4 regions of the Pseudarthrobacter sp. MDT3-1 genome follow, and region 1 is predicted to be linked to each of the others. Evidence: predicted binding sites of a transcription regulator. Region 1 holds the regulator's gene; each other region holds the start of a gene.

Region 1 (5,047 bases):
GGCGGAAGACCTAGCGCGGATCCTGACGGCCGCCGTCGGGCACTGGGGCCTGGAACCCGGCGCCGAAGTGACTACCGAAGCAAACCCGGACTCGGTCACCCCTGCATCCCTTCAGGTCCTGGCCGATGCCGGTTTCACCCGGGTTTCCTTTGGCATGCAGTCTGCCGTTCCCCATGTACTGAAGGTCCTGGACCGCACGCACACGCCCAGCCGCGTGCCGCAGGTGGTGCAGTGGGCGCGCGATGCCGGACTGGCCGTGAGCCTGGACCTGATCTACGGGACGCCGGGGGAGTCCCTGGAGGACTGGCGGTTCTCACTGGAGACGGCACTGTCCTACGAGCCTGACCACATCAGTGCCTACGCGCTGATCGTTGAGGACGGCACCAAGCTGGCCGCCCAGATCCGCCGGGGTGAAGTCCCGGGAATCGACGACGACGACCACGCCGACAAATACGAACTCGCCGACCAGCTGATCGGCGCTGCTGGCCTTAGCTGGTATGAGGTCAGCAACTGGTCCCGGACGCCGGAGCAGGCATGCCGGCACAACCTCGCGTACTGGCGCGGGGACGACTGGTGGGGCATCGGGCCAGGTGCACATTCACACGTCGGCGGGGTGCGGTGGTGGAACGTCAAGCACCCCACGGCCTACGCCGGACGGCTCGCTCAGGGCCTGTCGCCGGCCGCCGGGCGGGAAACGCTGGACGCCGAAACCCGCGACGTTGAGCGCGTGATGCTTGAGGCCCGGCTCGTGTCGGGGCTGGCAACGTCAACGCTGGGCGACCACGGCCGTCACGCCGTGGCCGGGCTCATTGCCGACGGCCTGGTGGAGCCACCGGCTGCCTTCCACGGCACGCTGGTATTGACCCTGAAGGGCCGCCTGCTGGCCGACGCCGTGGTCCGAAGGATCCTGCCAGGCTGACCTGCCGGACAAGCTGGTGGGCCCACGCCCGCAGGGTTCCCTGGAGGAGGTTTAGGGTGACGGTGGGGACTACTTGATCCAGCGCAGGTTGTACTGGTAACGGTGGGGCTGGCCCTTGTTGACATGGATACCTGCGGCCACGGAGAAGCAGGTCAGGGCAATCCAGATCAGGGTGGCGATGACGGCGAAGATGTTTCCCACCACCGGAATGAACACCAGGAGATTGGCCACCAGCGCCGCGATGGTGGGCGGCAGGCTGAAGTTCAGCGCTTCCTTGGATTCCTGGGCGGTAAACGGCCCGCGCTCACGGAAAATCAGGTAGATCAGCAGTGACGGAACACAGCCGAGGATCCCGCCGAAGTGTGCCAGTGTGGCCCACTGGCGGTCTTCGCTGGCCGTCAGGGGCAGCGCGTTAGCCGGAACGCCCTGGTACTCGGAACGGCCCTGGCCGCCGTGGTCGTCCCGGTGCTCGCGTGCGTTTTGTGCCACGGTTTTCTTCCTTCGAAAGTGCAATGGTGCTGGGTTGGAGAATGCCGGAGTGAAGCAACGGCAGCCTCCGCAGTACCAAGAATACTGGTTCAGCCACCAAATGCTGCCGCCAGGAGCCGGATCCGGTGTCAGGGCACCGTCAGGAAGTCGATGACTTCCTCCACTCTCCCGAGGAGTGATGCTTCCAGGTCCGCGTAGCTGCGGACAGCGCCCAGCAGCTTTTGCCAGCCAAGCCCGATGTCTTCCTTGGTGGAGTGCGGCCAGCCGAACGCTGCCAGGATTCCGGTCTTCCAGTCCTGCCCGCGCGGCACCACCGGCCATTGCTCGATGCCCAGTACAGCGGGCCGGATGGCCTGCCACACGTCAACGTAAGGGTGCCCGACGATCAGGACATTCCCCACCGCGCCGGGGGAGGCCATCACGGCAGCCGCGATGCGCCACTCCTTCGAGTCCGGCACCAGGTGGTCCACCAGGACCCCCAGCCGCCGCCCTGGACCGGGACCGAATGCGGCCACCGCCCCTGCCAGGTCATCAATGCCATGCAAAGGCTCGACGACGATGCCCTCTACGCGGAGATCGTCACCCCAGACTTTTTCCACGAGTTCGGCGTCGTGCTTTCCCTCCACCCAGATTCTGCTGGCTTTGGCCACCTGGGCGCGCTGGCCGGCCACGCGGAACGAGCCGGACGCCGTCCGGCCGGCGGCCACGGGGGCGGCCTGCCCGGGCGCCGGGGGAACGAGCCGGATGGGCTGCCCCTCCAGGAGGAACCCGAAGCCCAGCCGGAAGGACCGGGACTTGCCGCGCCGGTCTTCGAGGGCCACGACATGCATGCCCCCGGACTTCTCCACCCGGGTCACCGCTCCCACCCAGCCTGACTGGGCGTCTTCGAGAACCATGCCACGTTCCACGGGGACCTCGGGGAGTTCGCTTCTCACAGGCGCGGTGATCTCCTGCGGACCCCAGTTCTGGTACTGCATGGATTGATTCCGCCTTGCCGCTAGATCCTGGCCCGGAATTTCGCCCGGAGCGGTACCAATGCTAACAACGGGGTGACTCATATTAGACTGTTAGCACTTAGGCATGTCGAGTGCTAACCCTGCAGTGACCACGGATGGAGGTGGAATATGAGCGAGCCGCGCAAACTCGAAGTACTGCGCGCCATCGTGGAGGACTATGTGCACTCCCGCGAGCCAGTAGGTTCAAAAGCGCTCGTGGAACGCCACCACCTCGGCGTGTCCAGTGCCACCATCCGCAACGACATGGCGGCCTTGGAAGACGACGGCCTGATCACGGCCCCGCACACCAGCGCCGGACGGATCCCCACAGACAAAGGCTATCGGCTGTTTGTGGACCAGATTTCAGCGGTAAAGCCGCTTTCCCATGCGGAACGGCGTGCAATCCAGTCGCTGCTGGAGGGCGCCGACGATCTGGACGACGTCCTTGACAGGACCGTCAGGATGCTGTCGCAGCTGACCAACCAGGTCGCCGTAGTGCAGTATCCGCATCTGAGCCGCGCCACCATCCGCCACATCGAATTCGTCCTGCTCGCGCCCCGGCAGGTCCTGGTGGTCCTCATCGCCACCACCGGCAAGGTCGAGCAGCGCGTGATCGACATCGGCCAGGACCTCGGCGACGACGCCATCGCCGCGCTGCGGTCACACTTCCTCGGATCACTCGCGGGCATCTCGCTGAGCCGGCTGACCCCCTCGCTGCCGGGAGTCGTTTTGTCCGTCAGCCCGGGCCAGCGCGCGGCGGCCCAGGCCTTGGCCCACGGGCTGGAAACGCTCGCCCACAGCAGCCGGGAGGAACGCATGGTCATGGCCGGAACGGCGAACCTCGCCCGCTCCAATGTGGATTTTCCGCTCAGTATCGGGCCGGTCCTGGAAGCGCTCGAGGAGCAGGTTGTCCTGCTGCGCCTCCTGAGCGACATGGCGCAGGATCCGAGGGGCGTGGCAGTCAGCATCGGGCGTGAAAACCCGTACGACGGGCTCGCGGAAGCCTCCGTGGTGGCCACGGGCTACGGACCAGACAGCACTGCCAAGATCGGTGTGCTCGGCCCTACGCGGATGGACTATCCCACCACCATGGCCGCCGTCAGGGCAGTAGCCCGTTACCTTTCAAGAATTCTGGGTCCGTAACAGCACCGCGGTCCAGGCACGAAGAGCAGTGCCGGCAGCCCGGCTGCCGGCAGTACAACAAGGAAGAGATACGAACTTTGAGCAGCCACTACGACGTCCTCGGAGTCTCGCCGGAAGCCACCGGGGAAGAGATCAAGAAGGCCTACCGCAAGCTGGCCCGCACTCTTCACCCGGACGTAAACCCCGGGGACGATGCATCGGACCGCTTCAAGGCCGTGACCCATGCCTACGAGGTACTTTCGGACCCGCAGAAGCGCCGGATCTATGACACCACCGGCAATGAGAACGGCACCGACAACGGGTTCGGCGGCGGCGGATACTCCGGCCAGGGCTTCGCGTTCCAGGACATCTTCGACACGTTCTTCGGGGCCGGCGGCACCTCCGGCCCCGCGTCCCGGGTCCGCCGCGGCCAGGACGCGCTGATCAGTGTACGGATCGAACTCCGCGATGCCGTGTTCGGCGTCAACCGGAAACTCGAAGTGGACACAGCCGTCACCTGCCCCACCTGCAACGGGTCATGCTGCCGCGAAGGCAGCCACCCTGTGCGCTGCGATATCTGCGGCGGCAGCGGCCAGGTCCAGCGGGCGGTTCGCTCCATCCTGGGCCAGGTCATGACGGCGGCCCCGTGTGGCAGCTGCGAAGGCTTCGGGACGGTCATCAAGGACCCCTGCAACGAATGCAGCGGCCAAGGCCGCATCCGCAGCCGGCGGTCGCTCACCATCAAGGTGCCGGCCGGTGTTGCCACAGGCACCCGGATCCAGCTCTCCGGGCAGGGCGAAGCAGGCCCGGCCGGCGGACCGTCCGGGGACCTGTACGTGGAACTCCGGGTCAACAACGACGCCACCTACGCGCGCGACGGTGACGACCTGCACGCAACGCTGCACATCCCGATGACTGCCGCCGCCCTGGGCACCGAGCTGTCACTGGAAACCTTTGACGGGCTGCAGGAAATCGACGTCAAGGCAGGGACGCAGTCCGGAGAGATCATCACGCTCCGTGGACTCGGCGTGACGCACCTGCGCGGTTACGGCCGCGGGGACCTGATGGTCCATCTGCAGGTGGAGACGCCGGCCAAGCTCGATGCCGCGCAGGAGGATCTCCTGCGGCAGCTGGCGAAGCTGCGGGGCGAGCAGTTCACGGAAGGCAAGCTGGCTGCCAGCGGCGGCGTCTTTGCCAAGCTGCGGGACCGGTTCGGTAACCTGTAACGGTGAGCAATCCCGTTTTCTTCAGCGGTGCCGGGTCGCTGGACGAGCTGGTGCCCGGTGCCCGTTTTGTCCTTCAAGGGCCGGAGGCACGCCACGCCGTGACCGTAAAACGGCTATCTCCCGGAGAAGCAGTGGACATTGCCGACGGCGCCGGAAAGCGGCTGACAGGAACTGTTGTCTCGGCGTCGCCCGCGGAGCTCACCGTGGAATGCTCCGCCCTCGTGGTGGAGGACCGGCCCGATATCCGGCTGGTGCTGGTGCAGGCCCTGGCCAAGGGGGACCGCGATGAAATGGCC
Region 2 (5,047 bases), on a different contig from region 1:
CATCCCGATCTCGCCTGGGACCCCCGCCGCCCGCAATGCCTGCATCGCGAGCCCGTGGCCCAGAAGCTGGTGGTGCACGGTAGGCAACGCGTTGACCATAAGTGCTTCGCCCGGTGAGTGCAGGCCCATGGTGTAGCCGTTGGTGCTGACCGTGGCGGGCTCGTTGATGGTGACCCAGCGGGCAACGCGGTCGCCGTACGCAGCAGCGGCAATCGCGGCGAACTCCCCCAGGCGGTAGGCGGTATCGCGATTCATCCAGCCGCCGGCGTCGTCCAGTGCCAGCGGAGTGTCCCAGTGATAGAGGGTGACCATGGGCGAAATCCCGTTGGCCAGGAGTTCGTCCAGAAGCCGGTCATAGAACGCCAGCCCGGCAGGGTTCACCGGGCCGCTGCCGTTGGGCTGGATCCGGGGCCAGGACAGTGAGAACCGGTACGAGTCGACACCCAGCTGCTTCATAAGGGCAACATCGCCGGGCATGCGGTGGTAGTGGTCGCAGGCTACGGCCGGGCTGTGCCCGTCCACGATGGCACCTTCCTTGGCCGAAAACACGTCCCAGCCCGCCGTGCCCCTGCCGTCTTCAGTAAGGGCGCCCTCGATCTGGAAGGCCGCCGTGGCCACGCCCAGCGTGAAGTCCGCAGGGATGAGGGCGGCCAGGTCCTTGGCGGAAATGTGCATGGATTCAGTCCTTCATGACCGAGAAAGCGTGGAACGGGTACGTCCCAGAATGGCACACGGCAGGGCTGCTGACGAGCGTCGCTGCTAGATCTGAGCATGATGAAAAACTGGGGAAGTTCATCGACGATTTTTCCGAGCTGGTCCAGCTGACGCAGGCCGGAAACCACCGGCAGCAGGCGGGCAAGCGGCTGCTTGAGGCGCTGACGGAGCACCTGAGTGAGTCGGCTGAAGGCCTCTCCGTGGTGAACCTTGCCGTGGGGCCTGAAACAGCCAACGGATTCCTGGCCGAGCACCGCGGGGGTGACGTTCCACCACCGTCCCAGCCTCCCGGCGTCGGACGTCATCATGCCCGACGGCCTGCTGCAGAAGGTCGCGGACCACACCGTGGGCATCGCCACGCACCGGGCGTCCCTCAAACAGCACGGCCAGCATCTCAAACGGGGCATCCTGCTGTGCGGCCGCCCGGGGACCGGCAAGACGCACACCGTGCGCCACCTGCTGAGCCAGAGTGAAGGCTCGACGGCGATCCTCCTCTCGGGCGGATCGCTCGCCAGGATCTCCGAGGCGGCCCGCATGGCCCGGGCGCTGCAGCCCTCGATCGTCGTGCTGGAGGATTGCGATCTTATTGCCGAGGACCGGAGTTTCGGGCACGGGCCGCAGCCGCTGCTTTTTGAGGTGCTGGACGCCATGGACGGCCTGGACAACGACGCCGACGTCGCGTTTGTCCTCACCACCAACCGGCCCGACATGCTGGAGCGGGCGCTGGCGCAGCGCCCGGGCCGGGTGGACCTCGCGGTGGAGATCCCGCTGCCGGCCCATGCCGAGCGAGTCCGGCTGCTGGAACTCTACGGCCGCCTGGTGGCGTTCAGCCCGGCGGCACTGGATGCCGCCGCGGAACGGACGGCGGGAACCACCGCCTCCTTCGCGCGGGAACCGGTCCGGCGGGCGGTGGTGGCTGCGGCGCTGGATAACACCCCGGTGTCCGATTCGCACCTGGCGGCCGCCGTGGACGACCTGATGGCCGACGCCGAAACCCTCACCCGCAGCCTGCTGGGCAGCGGCACGGACGCGGCCGGCTCATTGTGAGCCGAAGAGGAACTCCTTGGCGTGCGCCACGGCCTTCCGGAAGGCATCGTTCCGGAGTGTGACGAGTTGCTCCGCGTCGCCGTCTGCCGGCTCGAGATAACCGGTGTAACCGGGCCGCAGCACCCAGACGTCGCCGGCGGGCGGAAGATAGAACACCCCGAAGGACCGCTGCTGCTCGTCTTCGGCGGTCCATACGGGGACCACTGCCAAGGCCGCGCCAGTGGCAGGATTGATCCAATGTGCGCGGGGAAGCGGCTCTTCGTGGGCTTCGGGGTCCAGGAACGGTGCAGTACCCTCGCCCCAGCGCTGTTCGAAGCGTTCGTGGAAGGCAGGAATCAGGTGGGAGTCGTAGCGGCGCCAGTCGCTCATTGTTTTGTCCGCCTCCTCGCGGTGATGGCTGTCGTCTTACGGGTTTACTTCCACGGTCCGCTTTCCCAGCGCACCGTGGTGATCCTGATGGTGTTGCCGGCCGGGACGTACCGGTTGCTGACCTTCCGGACGGGGATGACTGTCGGGGTGCCACCCGGCGCGCTTGGTCCGTTGCGGCTCCTGTCGTAGGTTGCGCGCCGCGCCGCGTCACGGAGGACAGCGAACGCCTGCATGATCCGCAGCAGCTCTCCATCCTGCACGTCGCGGTCAACCGTTGCGCCGCCGTCGAGATCCGGATGACGGGTGCGCATCAGCACCCGGTAGGCACGGGAGATCTCCTGCTGGCTGGCAGCAGGCTTCACGCGCAGCACATCGTAGTAGTCCGGCTGGCTGGTCATGGCGGTCCTTGTCGGGAATTCTGACCGGGAAGGTGCAGGGGCGCCGGACGTAGCCGGCGCCCCTGGGTCCGGACCTACTTACCGATCTCGTGCAGGGAACCCTGTTTGGTTTCGATCTCGATCCTGCGCGGCTTGGCCTGCTCCAACACCGGGATCCGCAGGGTCAGCACGCCCTGGTCGTAGCTGGCCTTGATGGTGTCCGCATTGAGCGTGTCGCCCAGGATGAGCTGACGACTGAAGACACCGCGCGGTCGCTCTGAGGCCACCAGCTCAACATTGGGCTGGGTGGGGTCCTGGCGCTCCGCGCGGACGGTCAGTACGTTGCGCTCCACGTTCAGGTCCACGGAATCCACCTTGACGCCCGGGAGGTCGAACGCCACCACGAACTCGCCGTCTTCCTGCCAGGCGTCCATGGGCATTGCCGCCGGCCGGGCGGCGGTTCCGAAGACCTGCTGGGCGAGCCGGTCCAGCTCACGGAACGGGTCCGTACGCATCAACATCATTTCCCACTCCTTCAGTTGCTAGAAGTTGAATCCAGTTCATCTATCCACCATCGGTTATCTGTATTGGTGGATATAGATTTTTTATAGCACTCGTGCGAGACTGATGCAACATCACGGGGAAGGTATTTTGGGGTGGACGCGGTCAGTAGAACGCCAGAACAGAAACCGGGTCCTCGGGCCGGTCAGGCACTGTATGCCATCTCTGTAGCAGCAAAGCTGGCAGGGACCGGGCAGCAGAACATCAGGCTCTACGAGACGAAAGGGCTGATCCTCCCGGAGCGTACGGCCGGCGGCACGCGTCAATACAGCAACGCCGACATCGGCCTGCTCCTGCACATCGGGGAACTCCTGGACCAGGGGCTCAATCTTGCCGGCATAGCCAAAGTCCTGGAGCTCGAGGCAGCGAATGCCGAACTGCGCCGCGCCCTCAGACGGGCCAGGTCACGCCCGGACACGTAGCGGCCAGGGTCCCCTGGCCAGTCAGGATCCGCGGCCGCCCGCCAGCCGGTAGGACTCCTCGAGCAGTTCTCCGAGTTCCTCGGCGCCGATTTGGTCCAGCCGGACCAGCACCAGCTGCGGCGACCGCTCATGGTGCGGGGTCCAGAAATATGTAGCAGGCTCCATGCCGGCCAGCGCCTCCCGCTCGGTGGTCTTCACCGTCAGCACGCCGTCCTCCCACATGCGTGCCATCAGCGTCTTCGCGAACCAGGCGGGCCGGTCCCAGCTGCTGCGTTCGGTGACACCGGGCAGCGCCAGGCACATCCTCCGCACGTCGTCCTCGGCTGCCATCGCGGCTAGTCGCCCGGCGCGTCCGCTTTGGAGAGTTCGCCCGTGATCCGTTCGCCGGGGATCCTGGCGGTCCGCCACGTATCCAGGGCGATGACGGCACCGAGGATCAGAAGCGAGAGCGTCATCGAGGCCAGCGCGTCGCTGAGCCAGTGGTAGCCAAGGTACAGGCGGCTCACCGCGGCGAGAACTATGCCGATGCCCGCACCAACGAAGCCGAAGACGGCCGACGTCGGGTTTTCCCGTCGCGAGAAGACCAGGAAGGCGGTCACTAGCAGGAAGTCGCAGGCACCCAGGACGTGGCCGGACGGGAACGAGAAGGTGTGGTCGGCGCCGAACAGCATCAGTTCCACAGGGGGCCGCGAGCGCTGGACGATCGCCAGGATGATCTGCGATATCACGACGCCGGTGAGCATGGCGGCGGCGAGCATAATGGGCCGCCAGGCGTGCTTGGCCGCGAACCCCCAGACCACCGCCACCACCAGCACGATGATGGGCAGGGCGACCGGGCCGAAGACCACCGCGAGGAAGATCATCACGGCAGTGAGGGTCTCGGACCGGAGCGAGAGCAGCCAGTCGCGGATGGATTCGTCGGGACCCCAGGGGCCGGTACCGCTCTGCAGGACGCCCACCAGCGTCGCGACGAACAGCAGGGCCCCCACGCTGATGAGCACCACCGCCGTCCGGTACAAAGCCTTCCGCGCGGCCGGTTCCATGAAGCGTTCCTCCACCACGAACTTGTCATGGAAGGTCCGCCAAAGACTGTTCTTGCCTGCCTGCTCTGCCACTGTGTGTCCGTCCGTGCGCCGTTAAGGAGTGCCTAAGGTGAAGATTATCCCTTCTGCCCGGCGTTGGCCTGCTCTGCCCGTCGTTGGCCCTGCGGCGGGCATGTCAGCCCGCGGGGGTAGCCTGTCTCAATGGGCGCGATGAATGAGCTGATCAACCGGCAGGGCGTGGAAACACTGGCCGGGATCCTGGCTGCGGCCGCTCCGGGATCGGGCTGGCCGCAAGTGGCTGCTGCCGCCGCACACTTGGACGAGTTGAGCCTGCGCAGCCGGACGGATGCGGTGAGCAGTGCGTTGCTGGCGGATGTGCGGCAGCTTCCGGATCCGGGATACCCGACGGCGGCACGCATCTTCCGGAGCGCCCTTTCCGGCGCCGGTTTCACGGGCTGGATCCTCTGGCCGGTATCCGAAACGGCCGTCACGCTTGCCCTCGAATCAGGCACTT
Region 3 (5,047 bases), on a different contig from region 1:
CGAGCACCACCAGGTCGTACGTGAGCACCGGCTTCACCTTGATCCAGTTGGAGCCACGCCGCCCGGCCGCGTAGGCCGATCCGACCGCCTTCACCACCACGCCCTCGTGGCCCGCGGCGAGCGCATCACGCGACACTCTCTCGGCAACGGCCGCGTCCGCCGTGATCTCCCCCGGGATCCGGTGCTCAGGGGCGATGCGCTCCAGCACGCCGAGGCGCGTCGCCAGCGGTTCGTCGAGCAGGTCGCGCCCGTCGATGTGCAACACGTCGAAGAACCAGGGATGCAGCACCGTGGCGCGCGCCGCATCCGCCCCGAACCGCGACATGGTCTCCTGGAACGGTCGCGGGCCGCCGGCCTCGTCGAGGGCGAGGGTCTCGCCGTCGAGGATCACATCGCGCACCGGCAGCCCTCGCACCACCTCCACCACCTCGGGCAGCCGGTGGGTCACGTCGGCCAGGGTGCGGGTGTAGATGCGAACTTCGTCGCCGACGCGATGCACCTGGATGCGCGCTCCGTCGAGCTTGTATTCCACGGATGCTTCCCCCGTCACCTCCAGCGCCACGCTGGCACTGGCCGCGGTTGCGGCGAGCATGGGCTGCACGGGACGGCCGACGACGAGGCCGACGGCGTCGAGCTCGGCCGCCGTTCCCGTGATCGCAAGCAGGGCGGTCCCGCCGAGATCGCCGGAGAGCATCGCCGCGCGGCGTACGGCGTCGACGGGCCGGTCGGCGGCGCGGGCAACGGCATCCGTCAGCACCCCCTCGAGCGCGCCGGTTCGCAGTTCGCCGAGCAGCACGCCGGCGATGAAGGCCTGCTCGCGCTCGGTGGCTGCCGCTGTGAGCATCCGGAGGGTCGCGGCGCGCTCCGCGGCTGATCCAGCGCCTGCGGTGACAAGCAGCCGGTCCAGCGCAGCGTCGAGGTCGGCGACGGTCAGGCTCGGTTCGGCGGCCGGCTCCCCCATGGCTGCTGTCATACCGCGCCAGCCGATCCCAACACGGCCCTGCCGCGGCTTGGCGATGAGCAAGCCGACGGCGGCCGCGATGTCCACGGGCTCGAGCCGGCGCAGCAGGTCGGCCAGTGCGTCGATCTTCGCGAGTCGGGAGCGGGTCGACGCGACGGCATCCGTGGTTTTCACGAGCTCGTCTAGCAGCATGGCATCAGTCTGCCACGCCCGCCGACGCCGGGCGCGTAGGCGGGAAAAGCGGGCCGCGAGTGGTTTGTGGCACAAAAAACCGGCCCAGCCGAAGCTGGACCGGTTCTTGTGCGGAGACGGTGAGTGGGCCCACGCCGTCAGGGTTCCCTGACCGAGCGAAGCGAGGTGAGGGAGACTGTGGGGATTAGTGGCTGTGGCCTGCGTGCTCGTCTTCGTTAGCGGGCTTCTCCACTACGAGGGTCTCGGTGGTGAGAACCAGCGCAGCGATGGATGCCGCGTTGCGCAGGGCTGCACGGGTGACCTTGACCGGGTCGATGACACCGGCGGCGATCAAGTCCTCGTACTCGCCCGTCTTGGCGTTGAAGCCGTTGTTGGTTTCGAGCTCGGCAACCTTGGCGGTGACAACGTAGCCGTCGAAACCGGCGTTCTGGGCGATCCAGCGAAGCGGCTGGACCAGCGCGCGGCGGACGATGCCCACAGCAGCGGCGGCGTCGCCTTCGAGTGCCTTGACTGCAGGGTCCTCGTCGAGGGCCTTCAGTGCGTGGATCAGCGCGGAACCGCCACCGGCCACGATGCCCTCTTCGAGGGCGGCGCGGGTGGAGGACACTGCATCTTCGATGCGGTGCTTCTTTTCCTTCAGCTCAACTTCGGTGGCTGCGCCGACCTTGATGACACCGATGCCGCCGGCCAGCTTGGCCAGGCGCTCCTGGAGCTTTTCGCGGTCCCAGTCGGAGTCGGTGCGGGTCAGCTCGGCGCGCAGCTGGGAAACCCGGGCTGCGACGTCTTCTGCGGAACCGGCGCCGTCAACGATGGTGGTGTTGTCCTTGGTGACCGTGATGCGGCGGGCAGTACCCAGCACCTCAAGGCCAACCGAATCCAGGCTGAGGCCCAGTTCCGCGGAGATGACCTGCGCACCGGTGAGGGTGGCGATGTCCTGCAGCATGGCCTTGCGGCGGTCGCCGAAGCCCGGAGCCTTGACGGCAACAACGTTCAGCGTGCCGCGGATGCGGTTGACGATCAGCGTGGACAGGGCCTCGCCCTCAACGTCTTCCGCAATGATGAAGAGCGGCTTGGAGCTCTGCAGCGCCTTCTCCAGCAGCGGCAGGAAGTCCTGCACTGAGGAGATCTTGCCCTGGTTGATCAGGATAAGGGCGTCTTCGAGGACGGCTTCCTGGCGTTCGGAGTCGGTCACGAAGTACGGGGACAGGTAGCCCTTGTCGAACTGCATGCCCTCGGTGAGGACCAGCTCGGTCTGCGTGGTGGAGGACTCCTCGATGGTGATCACACCATCCTTGCCGACCTTGCCGAATGCCTCGGCGAGGAGCTCGCCGATTTCGTCGCTCTGGGCCGAGATTGCTGCCACGCTGGCAACCTGCGTGCCTTCAACCGGGCGTGCGTTCTCGAGCAGGCGGGCTGCAATGGCTTCTACGGAAACCTCGATGCCACGCTTAATCTGGCCCGGAGCGGCGCCCGCCGCAACGTTGCGCAGGCCTTCCTTGACCAGGGCCTGGGCGAGCACGGTGGCCGTGGTGGTGCCGTCGCCGGCAACATCGTTGGTCTTCGTGGCTACTTCCTTGGCCAGCTGCGCGCCAAGGTTTTCATACGGGTCATCAAGCTCAATTTCGCGGGCGATGGTGACGCCGTCATTGGTGATGGTGGGTGCCCCCCACTTTTTGTCGAGGACAACGTTGCGGCCGCGGGGGCCGAGCGTCACCTTGACAGTGTTGGCGAGCTTATCGATGCCGGCTTCAAGCGACCGGCGTGCAGCGTCGTTAAACGCAAGCTGCTTTGCCATGGTTTTGTCCTTTCAAAGACAGAACCCCGCACTGTTGTTCGGTCAGGGACGGAACAGCAGTACGGGGATCCAAAGAGTTACTTTACGACGATCGCCAGAACGTCGCGGGCGGAGAGCACGAGGTACTCGGTGCCACCGGTCTTGACTTCAGTTCCGCCGTACTTGGAGTAGATAACAACGTCGCCAACGGCAACATCGATCGGAACGCGGTTGCCGTTGTCGTCAAAGCGGCCGGGGCCTACTGCAACAACTTCGCCTTCCTGCGGCTTCTCCTGTGCGGAGTCCGGGATAACCAGGCCGGAAGCCGTGGTCTGCTCGGCTTCGAGCGGGCGGACAACAATACGATCCTCAAGAGGCTTAATAGAGACCGACACTCGGACCTCTCCTTCTACGTCAGCAAATTCATGGACAGTTGAGCTGCTTCGCCGTGGCTGGCAAACCGTCGTCGCGGTGCCGGCAGCAGCCTGGCTGGCAGCTCTTCATGTGTTAGCACCCTCCTAGGGAGAGTGCTAATGATGACTCTATGTATTGGTTAGCACTCGGTCAAGGCGAGTGCCAGAATTATGTCGCTGGCGAACAGCTGTTACCGGCCGGTGAGGTCTTCGAGATCGACGTCCTCGTCGCCGTCGTCCCCTTCCTCAACGGCGCCCCGCCGCAGGTACATCACCACGGCGCCGCCCACGGCAGCCAGCAGCGAGACCACCAGCAGGATGATGCCGCCTATGCGCGCCCCGGCGTAGAGGCCGCGGATCTCCTGTGCCTCGTCCGTGGCATCCTGGATGTTCTTGCCGCCCACGGAGTAGACGGTGGCGTTGAACGTGTCCAGGAAGAGGATGATTACCAGCAGCGCGACGCAGACCACGGCCACTGCGGATCCTGCAATCAGCGCGGGGCGGGCAAACTTCACCAGGTCCGGCTCTCTTTCTTGGGGTAGTCCGGACGGCTGGGTGCCTGCGCTGTCTTCCATGCCTTTAACCCTAGCGGGAACTGGCCGCCGGGCTACCTCCACTAGGCTTGAACCCATGGCTCAAGCACCGCAGGACCAGATCGCCCCACTGCTCACGAGCGAAGGCTGGGAGCTCCTGGCGTCCCTGGGCCCGTACCGCGAGGACAAGTCCTTGGAACTCAACGCGGCCCTCCGCAAGGCCGGGCACTCCCCTGCACTGGTCTCCGCCGTCCTCACCCAGTCCCGGCTGCGCACCAAGGCGGAGCTGAAGTTCGGCGAGTTCGCCCGGAGCATGCTCTTCACGCAGGCCGGGCTGGAACAGGCCACGCGTCTCACGGTGGCCGCCAGGCATGCCGAGCGGTTTGCGCAGGCCGGTGTCCGCCACGTGGCCGATCTCGGCTGCGGCCTTGCCGCAGACTCTCTGGCCCTGGCTTCGATGGACATCACGGTCACGGCCGTGGAAATGGACGAAACCACGGCCGCCTGCGCCACGGTCAACCTGATCCCCTTCCCCAACGCCACCGTGGTGCACTCCGACGCCACCACCGTCCCGCTGGACGGGGTCGACGGCGTCTGGCTGGATCCCGCACGCCGGGTCACCTCCACCTCGGGTACCAAGAGGATCTGGGATCCTGAGGCGTTTTCACCGCCGCTGTCCTTTGTGGAATCGCTCGCCGCAACCGGGCGCGCCGTTGGCGTAAAAATGGGCCCCGGCATGCCGCACGAGTCAGTTCCCGCCGGCTGCGAAGCGCAGTGGGTATCGGTGGGCGGCGACGTCACCGAAGTGGCCCTGTGGTTCAACTCCGTGCGCCGGCCCGGAATCCGCCGTGCGGCGCTGCTGCTCGGCCCGCAGGGTGCCGCCGAGCTGACCAGCGCCGAAGACTTCGACGGCGGTCCCGCCGCGCCGGTGGGTCCGGCAGCGGGCTACCTGTATGAGCCCGATGGCGCGGTGATCCGCGCCGGCCTGGTGGCCGACGTCGCGCTTCAACTGGGCGGGCACCTGCTGGACGAGCACATCGCCTACATCTGCGCTCCGGAGCTGGTGGACACGCCGTTCGCCCGCGCCTACAAGGTCCTGGAAGTGATGCCGTACAACGTCAAGGCGCTCAAGGCCTGGGTGAAGGAGAACGGCATCACGGTGCTGGACATCAAA
Region 4 (5,047 bases), on a different contig from region 1:
CAGGACGGGAAACTGGACTCCGACACCGCTACGGCCGCTGCGTTCTGGGAATGGCTGAAGGAACAGCGCGATTCCCAGGTCACCCCGCCGGCCACGGTGGCCACCGAGGACTCCGGCGCAGGCCTTGAGGAGAGCCTGTTCGGCACGAACCGGGTGGGCATGGCCTGGTGGTGGACCAACCAGCTGGGATCACTGGAAACCACCACGGGCAGCAGCATCAAGATGCTCCGCGCCCCGCAGGCGCCATCCTTATGACAGACCGCGGAGTCCCCAGCAACTCTGAGATCGTCGAGGGCATCACCCCGGCCCTCAAGCCGGCAGGCACCACTGTGGTGGCCTTCCTGAAGGTCATTGCGCCGGACATCGCCGGCGCGCCTCCCGTCCCGCCGGTGGGTGCCGGCAGCGTCCAGAACGTCATCAAGCGGTTCACCGACGAAGTCCTGTACGACCGGATGACTCCGCAGGCGGCCGCCGACGCGTTCAAGAAGGAAGTCGAAGGGATGCTGGCCACGGCCCGCAAGTAGCGCCAAACAAATGCGGCCCCCTCCAGTGGAGGGGGCCGCATTATGGTTTGCGCGGAACGTAGTCCGGGCGCTGGGGACTAGAAGCCGCCCATGCCGCCCATGTCGTCGCCGCCACCCATGGCCGGAGCGTTCTTCTCCGGCTTGTCGGCCACTACGGCCTCGGTGGTGAGGAACAGACCGGCAATGGAAGCCGCGTTCTGCAGGGCAGAGCGGGTTACCTTGACCGGGTCGTTGATGCCGGCAGCCAGCAGGTCGACGTATTCGCCGGTTGCTGCGTTCAGGCCGTGGCCTGCAGGCAGGCCGCGGACCTTGTCGACAACAACGCCAGGCTCGAGGCCAGCGTTGAAGGCGATCTGCTTCAGCGGGGCGTCGATGGCAACGCGGACGATGTTCGCACCGGTTGCTTCGTCACCTGTCAGGTTCAGGTTCGCGAACGCCTTGGCGCCGGCCTGGATCAGTGCAACGCCGCCACCGGCGACAATGCCTTCTTCAACAGCAGCCTTCGCGTTGCGGACAGCGTCCTCAATGCGGTGCTTGCGTTCCTTGAGCTCAACTTCGGTTGCGGCACCGGCCTTGATGACTGCAACGCCGCCGGCCAGCTTGGCCAGGCGTTCCTGCAGCTTCTCGCGGTCGTAGTCCGAATCGGAGTTTTCGATCTCGGCACGGATCTGGGAAACGCGGCCAGCGATCTGGTCGGCGTCGCCGGCACCTTCAACGATGGTGGTCTCGTCCTTGGTGACAACAACCTTGCGGGCGCGTCCCAGGAGTTCCAGTCCGGCGGTCTCCAGCTTGAGTCCGACTTCCTCGGCGATGACCTGGCCACCGGTGAGTACAGCGATGTCGGCCAGCTGGGCCTTGCGGCGGTCGCCGAAGCCCGGAGCCTTGACGGCAACGGACTTGAAGGTGCCACGGATCTTGTTGACGATCAGGGTGGCCAGGGCCTCGCCCTCGATGTCCTCGGCAATGATCAGCAGCGGCTTGTTGGACTGCATGACCTTTTCCAGGACAGCAACCAGTTCCTTGACGTTGGAGATCTTGGAGTTGACGATCAGGATGTACGGGTCCTCAAGGACCGTTTCCTGGCGCTCAGTATCAGTAACGAAGTAAGCGGAGATGTAACCCTTGTCGAAGCGCATGCCTTCGGTGAGCTCGAGCTCCAGGCCGAAGGTGTTGGACTCCTCGACGGTGATGACGCCTTCTTTGCCCACCTTGTCCAGGGCTTCAGCGATCAGGGCGCCGATTTCGTCGTCACCGGCGGAGATGGAGGCAGTAGCCGCAATCTCTTCCTTGGTTTCGATTTCCTTGGCCGAGGCCAGCAGTTCAACCGTGACGGCCGCGACAGCCTTCTCGATACCGCGCTTGAGGGACAGCGGGTCAGCGCCGGCCGCGACGTTGCGCAGGCCTTCCTTGACCAGGGCCTGCGCCAGCACGGTAGCCGTGGTGGTGCCGTCGCCAGCGACGTCGTCCGTCTTCTTGGCAACTTCCTTGACCAGCTCAGCGCCGATCTTTTCGTAAGGGTCGTCCAGTTCGATCTCCTTGGCGATGGAAACACCATCGTTGGTGATCGTGGGGGCGCCCCACTTCTTTTCGAGGACGACGTTGCGTCCACGCGGGCCGAGGGTGACCTTGACGGCGTCGGCGAGGATGTTCAGGCCCCGCTCAAGACCGCGGCGTGCCTCTTCATCAAATGCAATGATCTTGGCCATAACGGCAGTAGTCCTTTCGGGACAGTCGTTAAGAATGAACCTCACTGCAGTGCCCGCGACGGACGATCCTTCACCGGCGGCCTCTGTATGCCGCGGCTGGGGATCTCACTCCAGCTAGGTATTTCTCTCGCTCCACGACCCGCCGCCAAGCTCCGCTGCCGGAAAAACCGGACGTTGCTTTAGCAGTCGGTACGTAAGAGTGCTAACTCAATAATTAGCACTCCCTAGGTGAGAGTGCAAGCGAAAGACCCCGCAAATCGCCCTGTCAGGGCGACCCGTTCGCCATTGGCGATCAGCCTGCGGCCCGGCCCGCAGCCTCACGGCCGCTGAGCACTGCCTTGTTGTCCGCGCCGTACGTGAACACCATGTAATTGGCAGTGGTGATGTCACCGTTGGAATCGAAGGCAACCGGCCCCGATTCGCCGTCGTAATTAATGCCTGCCCCGGTCTTCAGGACAGCGAGGCACTCGGTGTAGGACAGGCACGGCTTGGTGGCCGGGCCAGAGGCCTTCGCGGCGGGCTGCCCGCCAACTGTCCCGCCGGACACGGCGATCAGGTTGGCGGCGATGGAGCGGCCGGCATCGTCGTCAGCCTTCGCTGCCGCCAGGGCCGCGAGGTTCACGGCGTCGTAGGTCTCGGCGGCGAACGAAAGGTCTTTCAATGCAGGGTTGACCGAAACAAGCCGTGCTTGGAAGTCCGCGGACGGCAGCAGGCCTGGCACCACTGCACGGGCGCCGTCGAGGGCCTTGGATCCCACCCCCGAACCGTATTGGGCGAAGGCGCCGTCGCTCAGGATGATGCTCTTGCCCGAGATCCCAGCGTTATTGAGCTCGGCGATGGCGCCCTGGGCATCGCCCCTGGCGATGAGCACCACGGCGTCAGGCGTGGCAGCCTTGGCAGCAGCTGCCGCGTTCCCGGCGTCGCCGGGCTTGAAGGCGGTGGTGGAGACAGTCTCCAGGCCGGCGTTCTTGGCGGCGCCGGTCACCGCGACCGAAACGTCCTTTCCGTAGCTAGAGTCCTGGTAGACCACGGCAAGGCCCTTGGCGCCGCCGTCCTTGGCCAGTTTCACCAGCACCGAGGCCTGTGCAACGTCCGCGGCCGCCGTCCTGAAGTAGTAGCCGCCGCTCTTGAAGCGGGACAGGCCGGCAGCGGAGTTGGCCGGCGAGACGAGCGGGACCCGCGCAGCCGAGAGGACGTCGATGGCGGCAGCGGCGTGACTCGAATCCGTGGGACCGATCACTGCATCAACCTTGGCTGAGGCCAGATTCCTGGCCTGGGCATCGGCGCCTTCACCGGCGCCTACCACCAGGTCAACAAGCCTGCCCTTGTGACCGCCGGCCGCATTGATTTCCTTGATGGCCAGTTGGGCCGCAGCGAGCTGCGAGTCGTTGAGGAAGGCCTGCCCCCCTGCGCTGTCCTGGATCAGCCCGATCCGCAGCGTGCCGTCACCGGACGCTTCAGCGGATTCAACGCGGGCGTTGCCGCCTGCCCCGGCACAGCCGGCCAGGGCCAGCAGGACGGCCGCCCCTGTGGCTGTGCGGACGATTGTTGAACGCAAGCTGCGGGAGATCACTGCGTGGGCCGGACGTTTTCTGCCTGCGGGCCCTTCTCGCCTTCACCGACTTCAAGCTCCACGCGCTGGCCCTCATCCAGGGCCCGGTAACCTTCGCCCTCAATGGCCGACCAGTGCACAAAGACATCGTCCCCGGAGCCGTCCACCGTAATAAAGCCGTAGCCCTTTTCGGCGTTGAACCACTTAACCGTTCCCAATGCCATGATGTCCACTCTTTTCCGTCGTGCCGTCGGTCCCTGTCGGAAGTGTGCCGCTTGTTACGGACCGAAGCCTGAAATCACTCTAGCGACAAGCCATCCGGCGGGCCGAACCACACGGCCGCTCCGGGGCCCAAAAGTTACTCAGGCGTGACCGCGAGACGCTACTGGTAGCCCGGCCCCAGGACAACAACCAACGGCACCTGGAAGTCCTGGCTCTCCACCAGAGTAGGGATGTTCAGGAGTTCGGAGACTGCTTCGGCGTTGGCTTTCTGCGCCGGGCCCGAGTAGAAGATCGCGGATGTTTGCTGCGGAGCGCCGCCCCAGTTCCCCACCTGGCCCAGCGTCCAGCCATCGGCCTGGACCATAGAGCTGATGCGTCCGGCGAGCCCGGCCTTACCGGAGGCGTTGTAGATGGCCACGCCCTGGGTCTTGTCCAGCACAACCGCGGAGGGAATGTTACTGGGCGAAGCGCTGGGCTCGGCGTCAGGGCTATTAGAGGGCTCCGGGTCCGTGGAGGCTTCAGCGGTGGCCGACGGTGCCGCGCTTGCCTCGGGGGCCGCGGTTGATTCCAGGCTGGTGGAGGCTTCACTGCCGGCCTGGGTGAACCCGAGCTTGGGAAGGATCAGGAAGGACACCACTCCAATGGCCAATGCCACAATCCCCACCGCGAGGATGGGCCACAGCTTGCGGCGGGCAGGCGCCGAGGCCGCACGGTGGACGCCTTGCCGCGAGGCGGACTCCGGAACCTTGTCGAATTCATCCCGAGCGTATTTGGTCATGGTGGGGAGACGTCCTTGTTGATTGCTGCTGATTGCTCAGCACGAGCGTGGTCAGGCGTCGGAACCCAGGCGTCGTGCAGTGCGTGCCCGGTGACGCGACGTACGTAGTCTACGCAATCTCTTGACCAACATGGGGTCGTGGGCCAGTGCAGCCTCGGTGTCGATGAGGGCGTTGAGCAGCTGGTAGTAGTGCGTTGCGGACAGATCGAACAGCTCCCTGATGGCCTGTTCCTTGGCCCCGGCGTACTTCCACCACTGCCGCTCG

Evidence for each region. Region 1 encodes HrcA, which represses chaperone genes, less so after heat shock. Its sites were predicted from a motif close to TTNGCACTCGNNNNNNNCGAGTGCNAA; they were not measured.
Region 2: the regulator HrcA is predicted to act here: its motif matches at 3,115-3,141, upstream of ACX80X_RS18660 (Hsp20/alpha crystallin family protein).
Region 3: the regulator HrcA is predicted to act here: its motif matches at 3,481-3,507, upstream of groES (co-chaperone GroES).
Region 4: the regulator HrcA is predicted to act here: its motif matches at 2,410-2,436, upstream of groL (chaperonin GroEL).

The regions. Positions count from the first base shown of each region.
Region 1 covers NZ_JBTNDX010000003.1:256,998-262,044, reverse strand. Annotated here, with positions in the region: gene hemW (radical SAM family heme chaperone HemW) at 1-919, shown strand, start outside; gene ACX80X_RS03875 (DUF4870 domain-containing protein) at 989-1,408, opposite strand; gene ACX80X_RS03870 (DUF3097 domain-containing protein) at 1,537-2,385, opposite strand; gene hrcA (heat-inducible transcriptional repressor HrcA) at 2,533-3,546, shown strand; gene dnaJ (molecular chaperone DnaJ) at 3,624-4,751, shown strand; gene ACX80X_RS03855 (16S rRNA (uracil(1498)-N(3))-methyltransferase) at 4,754-5,047, shown strand, end outside.
Region 2 covers NZ_JBTNDX010000032.1:23,164-28,210, forward strand. Annotated here, with positions in the region: gene ACX80X_RS18640 (glycoside hydrolase family 1 protein) at 1-675, opposite strand, end outside; gene ACX80X_RS18645 (AAA family ATPase) at 976-1,761, shown strand; gene ACX80X_RS18650 (hypothetical protein) at 1,753-2,130, opposite strand; gene ACX80X_RS18655 (J domain-containing protein) at 2,175-2,528, opposite strand; gene ACX80X_RS18660 (Hsp20/alpha crystallin family protein) at 2,603-3,028, opposite strand; gene ACX80X_RS18665 (MerR family transcriptional regulator) at 3,164-3,490, shown strand; gene ACX80X_RS18670 (MmcQ/YjbR family DNA-binding protein) at 3,512-3,820, opposite strand; gene ACX80X_RS18675 (phosphatase PAP2 family protein) at 3,826-4,605, opposite strand; gene ACX80X_RS18680 (DNA alkylation repair protein) at 4,735-5,047, shown strand, end outside.
Region 3 covers NZ_JBTNDX010000002.1:264,737-269,783, forward strand. Annotated here, with positions in the region: gene ACX80X_RS02555 (ATP-dependent DNA ligase) at 1-1,153, opposite strand, end outside; gene groL (chaperonin GroEL) at 1,338-2,948, opposite strand; gene groES (co-chaperone GroES) at 3,026-3,322, opposite strand; gene ACX80X_RS02570 (hypothetical protein) at 3,532-3,915, opposite strand; gene ACX80X_RS02575 (class I SAM-dependent methyltransferase) at 3,971-5,047, shown strand, end outside.
Region 4 covers NZ_JBTNDX010000012.1:88,404-93,450, reverse strand. Annotated here, with positions in the region: partial or broken gene ACX80X_RS11500 (ABC transporter substrate-binding protein) at 1-524, shown strand, start outside; gene groL (chaperonin GroEL) at 602-2,230, opposite strand; gene ACX80X_RS11490 (ABC transporter substrate-binding protein) at 2,523-3,788, opposite strand; gene ACX80X_RS11485 (cold-shock protein) at 3,800-4,006, opposite strand; gene ACX80X_RS11480 (LytR C-terminal domain-containing protein) at 4,165-4,782, opposite strand; gene ACX80X_RS11475 (DUF3263 domain-containing protein) at 4,834-5,047, opposite strand, start outside.